Regions from separate parts of the Marivirga sp. genome, predicted to be linked through region 2. Evidence: riboswitches for the same ligand, from Rfam matches in the RefSeq annotation. Region 2 holds a riboswitch; the other holds the start of a gene.
What was found. Region 2 has a riboswitch for S-adenosylmethionine ahead of metH (methionine synthase). Riboswitches for the same ligand answer to the same signal wherever they lie in the genome.

Region 1 (6,283 bases), on a different contig from region 2:
AAAATGAAATTACAGGTTCCATTGGCGATGGCTTTTAAAGATTTTACTGTATCTGATTTGAAATGTTGGTCCAGCAACCTTAAAATAGGAATACTGCCGCACACTGCACCTTCATAAAAAAATTTGACGCCATGTTTTTCACTCAATTCAAATAATTCTTGATGATAAAGCGCTACCATTTTTTTATTGGCGCTTACCACTGATTTACCTTTTTCAAATGCTTTTTTAACGATGCCGAAAGCTTCCTCGGGGTCATTAATTAATTCGATGATGAAATCTAATCCTTCATTATTTAAAATTTCATCTGATTCTGTTGTGAGTATTCCGTTCGGCAAATCGAAATCCCTTTGTTTATTAATATTCTTAACGGCAATCTTCTCAATGGAAATACCATACTTTTCATTTTGTTTTAGGGCAGTATAAACCCCTGAGCCCACTACCCCTAATCCGAATAATCCAGCTTTAAATTTCTTCATATAAAGTATTACTTAAATGTTTTTTGATGAATTTAGAAATAAGGTTTCCTTCTATTAAAAATGCATCATGTCCTTTTTGAGATTTTATTACTTCCAGTTTTGCATTGGGAATATGCTCGCTCATAAGTTTTTGCTCCTCTACAGGGAAAAGATTATCACTATCAATTCCAATACATAATGTTTTGGCTTTGATTGATGAAAGCACTTCAATTAAATTACCACCTCTTTCTTCCGATATATTGTGAGCGTCCATCATTTTGGAAAGTATCTTATAGCTTTTAATGCTAAACCTCCCGTTGAATTTTTTTCCTTGATATTTCAAATAGGAAGAGACTTTCCATTCACCATTTTCAGCTTTTCCATTTTGGCTACTTTCAAAATCGGAATAACTTCTATAGCTTAACATGGCAATGCTTCTCGCCAACGAAAGTGATTTTTGCTGCTCTTCTTCATTGCTGTTTTCCCCTAATTCGATTGCTTGTCTTTGGAGCTCGTTATAAGCTATCCCCCAAGCGGAATGTTTGGCATTAGAAGCCACTAGGATTTGGTTTTCAATTACTTCTGGCTCTTTGATAGACCATTCCAGTGCTTGCTGTCCACCTAAGGAACCACCAATTAGATAATGAACTTTAGTAACATTCAACGCTTTTCTTAAGTCTATAAAAGAGTTGACCGCATCTCTATTGGTTATTAGGGGAAAATCATCACCATATATTTCTCCTGTTTCGGGATTAACTGAATTGGGACCAGTGCTACCATAACAAGAGCCTAACATATTAGCACAAATAACAGAATGCTTTTCCAAATCAATAAAACCTCCATTTTCAACAAAAAGGGAAGCCCACCAGTCCTTAACTGATGCGCTTCCTGTAAAAGCATGGCAAACCCAAACCACCTCTTTATCTTTTGAAATTTCCCCTAAAACTTCATAATAAAGAGAGGCATCCTGCAAGTTTTGCCCACTTTCTAATTGAAAATAATAAGGTAATTTATGCTGTGGCATAGTTTTCTTCATGTATTTTTTGAAATGACTGTGTAAAATCTGCTATGATATCATCAATATGCTCTATGCCTACAGAAACCCTCAATAAGTTTGGAGATATGCCAGCTGACAATTGTTCTTCATCAGATAATTGCTGATGGGTTGTAGCGGATGGCTGAATAATCAAAGTCTTAGCATCTCCCACATTCGCCAAATGGCTGACCAACTTCAGATTGTCAACAAAAGCCTTAGTTTCCTCTTTATCTCCTTTAAGCGTAAAGGATAAAACACCCCCATAGCCATTGTGCAAATATTTTTTTGCTAGTTGGTAATATTTACTGCTTTCCAATCCCGGGTAATTCACTTTTTCAACCAATGGATGTTTCTCAAGCCAGAAAGCTAATTTCAGGGCATTGTCAACAGTTCTTTGGACTCTTAATGAGAGTGTTTCCAATCCTTGCAGCAGCAAGAAGCTATTGAACGGGCTTAAGGCTGGACCAAAATCTCTTAAGCCTTCTACTCTTGCCCTGATGGCATAAGCAATATTGGGCAGTCCCAATGGATTCCCTTCCCCAAAGGTTTCCCAGAAATTCAGTCCATGATAACCTTCAGATGGCTCAGAAAATTGCGGGAATTTTCCATTGCCCCAATTATAGTTACCGGCATCCACTAATACACCACCTACAGAAGTCCCATGTCCACCAATCCATTTAGTGGCAGATTCTACCACCACATTAGCTCCATGCTCAATGGGTCTGAATAAATAACCACCTGCGCCAAAAGTATTATCCACAATTAATGGTAAGTCATACTTTTTGGCTAAACCTGAAATGGCCTCAAAATCAGGGATATTGAAAGTTGGGTTACCAATGGTTTCCAAATAAATGGCTTTTGTATTTTCATCAATTAAAGCTTCGTATGATTCTACTTCCTCCTCAGGCGCAAACCGCGCTTCTATGCCCAATCGTTTGAAGGATACTTTGAATTGATTGTAGGTACCTCCGTATAAAAATTTGGTAGTGATGAAATTATCGCCAGCTTCCAAGATATTATTCAAGGCAATAAATTGTGCCGCTTGTCCTGATGCAACTGAAACCGCTGCAACCCCACCTTCTAAAGCAGCAATTCTTTTCTCAAAAACATCATTGGTTGGATTCATGATTCTTGAATAGATATTACCAAATTCCTTTAAACCAAATAAGTTTGCTCCATGCTCTGAGCTATTAAAAGCATAGCTAGTGGTTTGATATATTGGAACAGCTCTTGAGTTAGTGGTGGGGTCAATTTCCTGACCGGCATGTAATTGTAATGTTTCGAATTTTTGTGTAGTTGACATAATTTTAAAATTTAAGATGTATGATTTTATTAAATAACTATTTGCGTAATAAACCCCATCAACATGAAAGATGGGTGTAATTAAAATTTTAATTAATTGATTTTGAATGGATTGTATTTATTTCCGGATAAGTACTTAGATAGAAAAGTATAGAGCATTCCTATTCAGATTATCGGGAGAAATCCAAAAAGAGTTGGGTTGTTGATTAACAACAACAGCACATGCACATTCGCATGGGAGATAAAAAAATAAGTTTGTGATTAATTGAATTAGTAGCTTGAATTCTAGAATTGAATTCAGTTGACTTTTGATTAGCGATTTGTACGCTTCTACTTGAGTTGTGTGGTGTTTTCATATTTATATTTCCCTCATAGGGCAGGATTTGGCACCTTGAATCAGGTTGCCAGAGGATCATAGAGCCTGTCTCTTACCTCTTCGTTATAAATTGATTTAATATTTCAAATGTAGGAAAAGCTTTTTGAAATAAACAAACTTTGGACAAAATAAAAACGACTTATTTTGAAATTAATTTTTATACAGAATATTGTATGGGAAAAAATCAAAAAACAACTTATTATATTGTTTTATTGGGTGTAGTTTTTTTATGTTTAAGTAATCCATTTACAATAAGCCATTGCGCTATAATGTAAGTGGTCATCACTGCTACTCCAGCATAAGGGATAGTGTGAGAAAAGCGATTGATGGCTAAAACAGAATCGGAAATAGTAAATAAAGCCGCGCCTAATACTACCAACTGAAAACTTTCATCTGTGGTTTGGTTTTTACGAAACCATGCTATCACTATCATTAAGGCGAGGACGACAGCATATAAAGAAATCGGCACTTGGATTACACTATCGATGTAGGGCAAAATCAGATATGCCATAAGGGCTAAATAAGCTAAAACTATAAAAGGAAAAAAAGACCATTTAAAATTCAACTTATCTTTGAATGTAGCTTTCTTATATGCAATTATATAAACAATATGAGCCCCCAGAAAAGCGGAAATTCCAGCAAAAAAGAACATAAAATGCTTAAATGCGAAGAGCAACATGATGTCGCCAATCCAACTGAATGCAAGTGCCAAAGTAACAAAACTTACCCATTTCTCATCTTTTCTATTATCTGATTTGTCCCAAAAATAGATTAGAAGTGCAATCATCAATAGGGGCTTGCAGATTTGATGAAGTATGTCAATCTCAAAAGTCAGCGAGATTATTTCAAGTACTGCAACTATCCAATAAAAATATGCTTTAAAGTTCATCTAACAATGTTTATCGAAAAGTACTTATTATTAATCTATTATAAAAGAGATTTTAATGAAGAAATTAGGTGTAATAAATTACAAACTTGTTTGTAATACTTTATTTCTTTATAAATTTTTTCAGACTTTTCTCTGAATCAATGGTTAGCATCACATAATAGTGACCGCTAGGAATGTTTTGGATATTGATCTTATAGAGACCATCTTTAATTTTTTCATGGGTAATTTTCATTTTATTACCGATGATACTCATAACTTCAATTTTAATGTCTGAAGAAATGGAACGGTCATTTATTTTCAAATAAATGAAATCCTCTGCAGGATTTGGGTAAACCTCTGCTTCGCTTAATACATGTGTGATATTAAAATCTAATGCTTTATCATTAATAGGTTCTTTTCCAGCATTTGCTATGGTTAAGCTGAAACTGACTACTATAATTAGCAATATGTTTTTAAAGAATTTCATCACAATTTTTTTACGGTCATTACCGGTTATGGTTTAAAGTTTATTTAATTTTCAATTAATTTAAATGCATCCTTCAATTTCAAAATCATAGTGGAAGGAGTCATATAATTTTCCCCATCTTCCTTTAAGCTAAGGTCACCTGCAATTCCGTGCAAAAATACTGCCAATTTTGCTGTTTCGTATGAGTTTTTTATTCGTGGTGCTAAACCAGCCAAAATCCCACATAATACATCGCCACTTCCCCCTTTTGCCATTCCTGGGTTTCCAGTAGTGTTGAAACTTATCTTTCCTTGCTCATTACAAACCGCAGAATATTTGCCTTTTAATATTACTACAACTTGATGATGCATACAGAATGACTTTAGTTGCATCAATGCCTCAAAATTATTTGAATATTCTCCTACCAGCCGTTTGAATTCCCCATGATGTGGCGTTAAAATCGTACCTTTAGGTAGCAATTCCAATAATTCCCTGTTTTGTGCCATTATGCTTATTGCGTCAGCATCTAAGACCAGTTGACCATGATAGGATTTTAAAATTTCTCTAAGCAAAGCCACTGTTTTATTTGCGAAACCAACAGCTGGGCCAAAAATCAAGACATCTTGCGTTTCATAATTCAAGTAACTCCCTAATGCATATTCATTTTCATCCTCCAAGATCAAGGCTTCAGGAATTTGAATTTGTATGATTTCGATACAATGAGGACAGGATTGTACGGTAAGTAATCCAATACCCGAATGTAGAGCGCCTTTTGCGGCTAATATTGCAGCGCCCATTCTAGCGTGACCTCCTGCTAAAATACATGCTCTACCTCTATCTCCTTTATGGGCTATGGAATCTACCTTTATGGAGGATTTAATGGTATTTGTAAGCTCATAAATTGAATAATCGCTTATGCAATTGTTAATGAAATCACTAGATAAGCCTATATCCAGTATTTCAAAATGGCCAATATATTTCTGGTTTTCTGCCATCATAAAAGCTAGTTTTGGAACTTGAAAACTTAAAGTATGGTCAGCTTTGAAAATTGCTTCTCCAGGACTAGTTACATCAGCGAAAATTCCAGAGGGTATGTCAACCGCTATTTTAATACCCTCAATATCATTTACTTTAAAAATGTATTCAGCAATTTTTCCTTCAATAGGACGAGAGAGCCCTGAGCCAAAAATAGCATCTATAAAAATATTGTCTTTACCATCATCAAAGTTGAGGCCTGAAGTAATCTCAGCGGTATTATCTTTTTTTAATTTCGAAAGGTTTTTTTCGAAATCCTCTGATCCTTCTTTACCCATTACCAAAACCACTTTCACGGTAAAATTTTGTTCAGACATTAATCTGGCAATTGCTAATCCATCGCCACCATTATTACCTGAGCCTGCCAGAATTATAATTTGATATTGATTTGTAAAATTTTTAATTAGCCAGTTTACGATTTCCTGGCTGGCTCTTTCCATTAAATCTATACTGGTGATAGGTTCATTCTCAATGGTATATTGATCAGCTTCTCTAATTTGTTTTACATTCAAGATCTTCATAGCGCTTAAGATAAGAAATTTGTAAGCAATTTAATTAACCATTCTTTGTCATATTTTTAATTTAAATGAACCAGACAGGTATTATCTCCATCATTAACCGAACTAAGATGGATTAATATCAATTCAATTTTAATACCCTTGATTGGCAATAGTCCTACATTTTTTACTGCAATATTTAACCTGTTCCCAATCTTTCTCCCATTTTTTTCTCCAAAGAAACGGTC
Region 2 (6,283 bases):
ATAATACAGTAAAAATGACGGAAGTAAAAACCGGCATCAGCGATTTTGAATTCATTCAAATAGATGGTTTAGAACCTGGACAGAAAGTGGTAAAAGGACCATTCTTAGCTATTTCGAAAACATTAAAAGATGGAGATTTAATTGAAGTAAAGAATAAAGAGAAAGCCAAGAAAGACGAATAACCGAATTCAAAATTAAAGATATGAAAATGGCAGTTTAATCGACTGCCATTTTTTATTGTATCCCCAACACAATACCCGGAAAGAAATTACCCATGGTCAATAAGGATGGTTCTTGAGTTTCTACTGTAGCTAATTTGTAATTTATAGCGACTCCTATTTCTAAGTCTCTTAACTTAGTAAGTTCAAAGCCATAGATTAATTCTGACCTTAGTATTTTTGGTCCCTTTAAGAATTTCATTTCTTTTGCTTTTTGCTGCCATACAACAGCACTTATAGAAACAAATTTTGTTTTTTCCGGATTACTCCATTCCTTTTCTAATCCATAGGACATTCCCCAAACTGGCAATCCATTGATAGAGAAATTATAACCAAATTGCAGCATATTGCTAAAAAAACGACTTCCTGTGGCTATGGAGACATTAGATAAAAACAAATCTGTTGACCTGAAACTTAGGCGACCTTCACTTGCATCAATATTCAACAGGCCTAAAGGCACTCCGTTATTTTTTCGGCTTATGTTAATCAAACCGATCTGATTACCATTATTTACTTTGCTAAAATTGATTAAACCAATCTGCCAAGTATCGCTTAAAAGACTACTAAACTCATGACCAAAACCTGCAGTGCGTGCATAATTGAACAATCCTAATTGCAAGCCATTGGTCTGCCCATCTGAATAATTAAATAAAGGAGAAATCTGAAAACCTACCATCCCGATTTTAGATGTATTAATTAATCCTGCTATTTGAGCTCCTTCTAAATATCTTGATTTGTTGGTAAGAAAACCTAACTGAAAACCCGTAAAACCTGATTCTGCTGTATTAAACGTTGAAATTTGAGCTCCTGTCCCATCCCCAAATGTTTTATTGGCGATTGTGGCAAATTGAAAGCCCTTAAATGTACTCTCTAATTTCTCCTTCGGGTTAAGCTTATTATTAACTCCTGAAATATTGGCAAAACCAGCGAACTGAATACCCTGAAACTTATCATAATTATAATTGGAAATAAGTCCTAATTCAATACCGCTTACACTTCCTGTAACTCCCGATGTTAGATTTAGTGACAGTTTATAATGATTAGATATCTCATTTACTGTATGATTACTAAAACCAGGGAATGCAGATATATGAACTTTAGATTGTCTGGAATAGGATTGGGGGAAAAGTTTTATAGGTATTGCTATAAATAACAGAAGATAAATAATTCTGATAAAATTTTTCAAAGTAATTAGGCTTGATAGTCAAATTAAATAACGCTATTATGTTATAATATTTCAAAAATAGCACTATAATTTAAAAAAAATTATTTACATAAACATCAATATTAATTATTATCGATAAATACATCAATATTTTTATTTATTGATGATAATAACGATATTTATACTAGTTAAAGCATTCTAATGATAGCAGTCATAACAGGAGACATTATTAATTCCACTGAAAAAGCATCTGTAAATTGGTTAAAAGAACTGAAATCAGTTTTAAGTCAATATGGAAATAGTCCAGAAAAATGGGAAATCTATAGGGGAGACAGCTTTCAGTTGAAACTCCCCCTTGAAAAAGCAATTATAGCCGCCTTCCATATCAAAGCCACCATTAAACAAATTAAAAACAAGGATGTCAGAATGGGGATTGGAGTCGGAAAGGAAGATAATATATCTGAAAAAATATCAGAATCAAATGGTGCTGCCTATCGAAATTCTGGCTTATGCTTTGAGTCGCTAAAGAAAAGTAATATCGCAATTAAATCAAATGATGCTAACTGGGATGAGCCTTTAAATATAATGCTTGAATTAGTACTTTTAATTGCAGACAAATGGACTAAAAGCCAGGCTGAACTTATAAAAACAAGCATCGAAAACCCTGATAAAAATCAAAACCAACTTGCCAAACTATTAGAAAAAACTCAAAGCACCATAAGTATTTCTCTGGACAGAAGTGGATACGATGGCCTGCAAAGAGTACTTGAGTATTATAAGAAGCAAACCCAACTACTATGATTACATTTCTCCTCAAAACCTTAATTGCTCATGTATTAGGTGATTTTGTATTTCAATCCGACCAATGGATCAAAGATAAACAACTAAATAAAGCGAAATCAAAATTCCTTTATTTCCATATTGCCATTCATTGTATTATATTATTGCTTTTATTTAAATTCAATATTGAATTTTGGTTAGCCTTTATTGTAATTCCTATGAGTCATTATGTAATTGACCTCATTAAAATCCATCTTGAAGAAAGAATCAATTCTCGATATCTATTTAGCTTGGATCAACTAGCCCATTTATCAGTCATGCTAGCTATGAGCTGGCATTATTATCCCCAAGAATTAGTTTTCAATTTTCATCTTTCCGATTCTATTTATTTTCTGGCGTTATGTATTCTAATACTTACTTATGGAGTAGCCGTATTGATAAAAGTAATCATGTCGAAATGGGATTTACCGGAAGATTCAGATAAAGATTCATTATCAAAAGCAGGGAAATACATTGGCATTTTAGAAAGGCTTTTTGTTTTTTCTTTTGTTGTAATGCAAGAATGGCAAGCCATAGGATTTTTAATCGCTGCCAAATCCGTATTTCGATTTGGTGATTTGTCACGCGCAAAAGACCGAAAACTCACTGAATACATTCTAATTGGAACATTACTTAGCTTTGGTTTTGCTATTCTGATTGGATTCCTGTATGAAATCATGGTTAAAGAAATTTAAACCCTCCTCAAATAATCCATTCAAAAATAAAATTTTGAACTTTCACTTTACCATTTAAGTTTTTATGCTTTACTTTGGAATACTTATCCAGAAAGACTGAGGGATTGGGCCCTTTGAAGTCTTAGCAACCCTTCCAATGCATTAGCAAAAGGAAACGGTGCTAACTCCCATCTTGACCAAATCATAGGTCAGGAAAAGATAAGAAACAGCCTTTCTCACGGCCCTTTCTGGATGCAAATAATTAAATATTCAGAATGAGTCGATTTTCAAAAGATATTTTAAAGGAAAGAATTTTAGTGTTGGATGGTGCAATGGGCACTATGATTCAAAACTATAAACTCACGGAAGCCGATTACCGTGGAGAACGTTTTGCTGATTACGCTTCAGATTTAAAAGGTAATAATGATTTACTTTCTTTAACCCAACCTAAAATCATTAAAGATATTCACAGAGCGTATCTTAATGCCGGAGCAGATATCATTGAAACTAATACGTTTAGTGGAACTACTATTGCCATGGCCGATTACCAAATGGAAGATTTGGTATGGGAACTCAATGAGCAATCTGCAAGATTAGCTAAAGAAGTTACGGAAGAGTTTACAGATAGGCCAAGATTTGTAGCGGGTTCTATTGGCCCCACCAACAGAACAGCCTCTTTATCGCCAGATGTAAACAGACCTGGGTATAGAGCCACCTCATTTGATGAACTGAAAATAGCTTATAAAGAACAAGCTGAGGCCTTGGCTGCTGGTGGAGTAGATATATTTCTGGTAGAGACTGTTTTTGACACTCTCAATTGCAAAGCCGCTTTAATGGCCATTCAGGAATTGAAAGATGAGAAAGGTATTGATATTCCGGTTATGGTTTCCGGAACTATAACCGATGCCAGTGGTAGAACGCTTTCTGGGCAAACAGTAGAAGCCTTTTGGAATAGTATTCGTCATTTTCCTCTGCTAAGCGTAGGCTTCAATTGTGCGCTGGGTGCCGACCAATTAAAAGTCTATTTGCAACAATTGGCCAGAATTGCGGATGTAGCCATTTCCTGCCATCCTAATGCTGGTCTGCCCAATGAATTTGGTGAGTATGATGAAACACCTGGTCAAATGAGCGGGATTATCAAAAGTTATTTTGATGAAGGATTGGTCAATATTATTGGCGGATGTTGTGGTACTCAACCCGAACATATAAAAGCCATAGCTGACTACGCAAAAAATTCGAAGCCACATAAAATTTCCGGTCAGAAAAAATTAATGCGATTAAGTGGACTGGAGCCTTTATCCATCACTCCTGAACTGAATTTTGTTAATATTGGTGAAAGAACCAATGTTTCGGGTTCTAAAAAATTTGCCAGACTTATCCGTGATGAGAAATTTGAAGAGGCTGTTGACATTGCCGTTGACCAAGTAGAAGGTGGGGCTCAAATTATCGACATCAATATGGATGATGGTATGTTGGATGCGGTCAATGTACTTCCAAATTTCGTCAATCTTATTGCTTCTGAACCAGATATAGCACGGCTTCCTTTTATGATTGATTCATCCAAATGGGAAGTGATTGAGGCAGGCCTAAAATGCTTACAAGGTAAAGGAATTGTTAACTCCATCAGTCTTAAAGAAGGAGAAGAAGATTTTATTGCCAAAGCCAAAAAAATCAAAAGTTATGGATCGGCTGTAGTGGTAATGGCTTTTGATGAAGTAGGTCAAGCGGATACATTTGAAAGAAAAATCGAAGTTTGTAAGCGTTGCTATGATTTACTAGTCAATGAGGCAGAATTCCCCCCTGAAGACATCATCTTTGACCCCAACATCCTTACTATTGGAACAGGAATGGAGGAGCATGATAATTATGCAGTGGATTTTATCAATGCGGTTAAATGGATAAAAGAAAATTTACCACATGCCAAAACTAGTGGTGGAGTCAGTAATATCTCTTTTTCATTTAGAGGAAATAATGTGGTAAGAGAAGCCATGCATTCGGCTTTTCTATATCACGCTATCAAGGCCGGCTTGGACATGGGGATAGTCAATCCGGGAATGTTGGAGGTTTATGATGAAATCGATAAAGAATTACTGGATTATGTAGAGGATTTATTGTTCAACCGCAGATCAGATGCAACCGAGCGATTAATGGCCTATGCTGAAAATTTAAAGCCGGGGGAGAAAGCTGAAAAAGCAGCCCAAGAATGGAGAAGTTTAGAGGTTAATAAAAGATTAGAACATTCCTTAGTGAAAGGAATCACAGAATTTATTGATTCAGACACTGAAGAGGCTAGACAAAAAGCAGCAAAACCTTTAGATGTTATTGAAGGTCCATTGATGGACGGAATGAATGTGGTGGGTGATTTATTTGGTGCTGGTAAAATGTTTTTACCTCAAGTGGTCAAAAGTGCTAGGGTAATGAAAAAGGCGGTGGCTTACCTTTTACCCTATATAGAAGCAGAAAAGAAAGCAAACCCATCGGGAGAGCAGAAGGCCGGAAAAGGCAAAATTCTAATGGCCACCGTAAAAGGCGATGTACATGATATAGGTAAGAATATAGTAGGTGTAGTTTTGGCTTGCAATAATTATGAGATTATTGATTTGGGGGTGATGGTGCCTTTAAATAAAATATTGGAAGAAGCCGAAAAGCACCAAGTTGACATCATAGGATTGAGCGGATTGATTACACCTTCATTAGATGAAATGATTTACGTGGTGGAGGAAATGGAAAAAAGAGGCTTAAAAACTCCGGTTATGATTGGGGGAGCTACTACTTCTCGTATTCATACTGCCGTGAAAATTAAACCGAATTATAATGGGCCAGTAATTCACGTAAATGATGCTTCTAGATCTGTGACAGTCGCGGGTAAGCTTTTAGGGAAAGATAAAGAAGAATTTTATAAAGAAATAGAAAAGGAATATGCTGAAGCAAAAGCCGGCCATGGCAAAAGAGGTGAAGCCAAGAATTATGTAAGCATAGATGAAGCACGTTCCAATAAATATCAAGTTGATTGGGACAGTTATCAACCGCATGCTCCTAAAAAAATTGGTTCACAGGTATTAAAGGATTATGACCTTAAGGAAATAGCGGAATATATCGACTGGACTCCTTTTTTCCAGACTTGGGAAATGAAAGGGCGTTATCCGAAAATATTAGATGATCCTGAAAAAGGTGTTGAGGCTAGAAAACTCTTTGCTGATGGGCAGCAGATGTTGAAGGAAATCATTGATAATAAATTACTGTCTGCAAATGCTATTTTTGGGCTATACCCTGCGCATACTAAAAATCATGATAGCATAGAAGTTTTTGCGGATGCCAATAAAACGCAAAAGCTAACTGAATTCCATACGCTCCGACAGCAAAATAAAAAGGGTGAGAAAAATCTTAATTATGCTTTTTCTGATTTC

Region 1: it holds a riboswitch for S-adenosylmethionine, as region 2 does, so the genes downstream of both, ACFE0M_RS17940 (O-acetylhomoserine aminocarboxypropyltransferase/cysteine synthase family protein) here and metH (methionine synthase) in region 2, are expected to answer to the same signal.

Annotation. Positions count from the first base shown of each region.
Region 1 covers NZ_JBNPEF010000037.1:52,581-58,863, reverse strand. Annotated here, with positions in the region: gene ACFE0M_RS17950 (homoserine dehydrogenase) at 1-476, opposite strand, end outside; gene ACFE0M_RS17945 (homoserine O-acetyltransferase family protein) at 463-1,491, opposite strand; gene ACFE0M_RS17940 (O-acetylhomoserine aminocarboxypropyltransferase/cysteine synthase family protein) at 1,466-2,794, opposite strand; SAM riboswitch class I at 3,149-3,241, opposite strand; gene ACFE0M_RS17935 (lysoplasmalogenase) at 3,369-4,058, opposite strand; gene ACFE0M_RS17930 (T9SS type A sorting domain-containing protein) at 4,159-4,524, opposite strand; gene ACFE0M_RS17925 (NAD(P)H-hydrate dehydratase) at 4,569-6,059, opposite strand; gene ACFE0M_RS17920 (DUF2256 domain-containing protein) at 6,189-6,283, opposite strand, start outside.
Region 2 covers NZ_JBNPEF010000025.1:39,645-45,927, forward strand. Annotated here, with positions in the region: gene ACFE0M_RS13185 (efflux RND transporter periplasmic adaptor subunit) at 1-182, shown strand, start outside; gene ACFE0M_RS13190 (hypothetical protein) at 235-1,404, opposite strand; gene ACFE0M_RS13195 (SatD family protein) at 1,585-2,184, shown strand; gene ACFE0M_RS13200 (DUF3307 domain-containing protein) at 2,181-2,897, shown strand; SAM riboswitch class I at 2,978-3,102, shown strand; gene metH (methionine synthase) at 3,152-6,283, shown strand, end outside.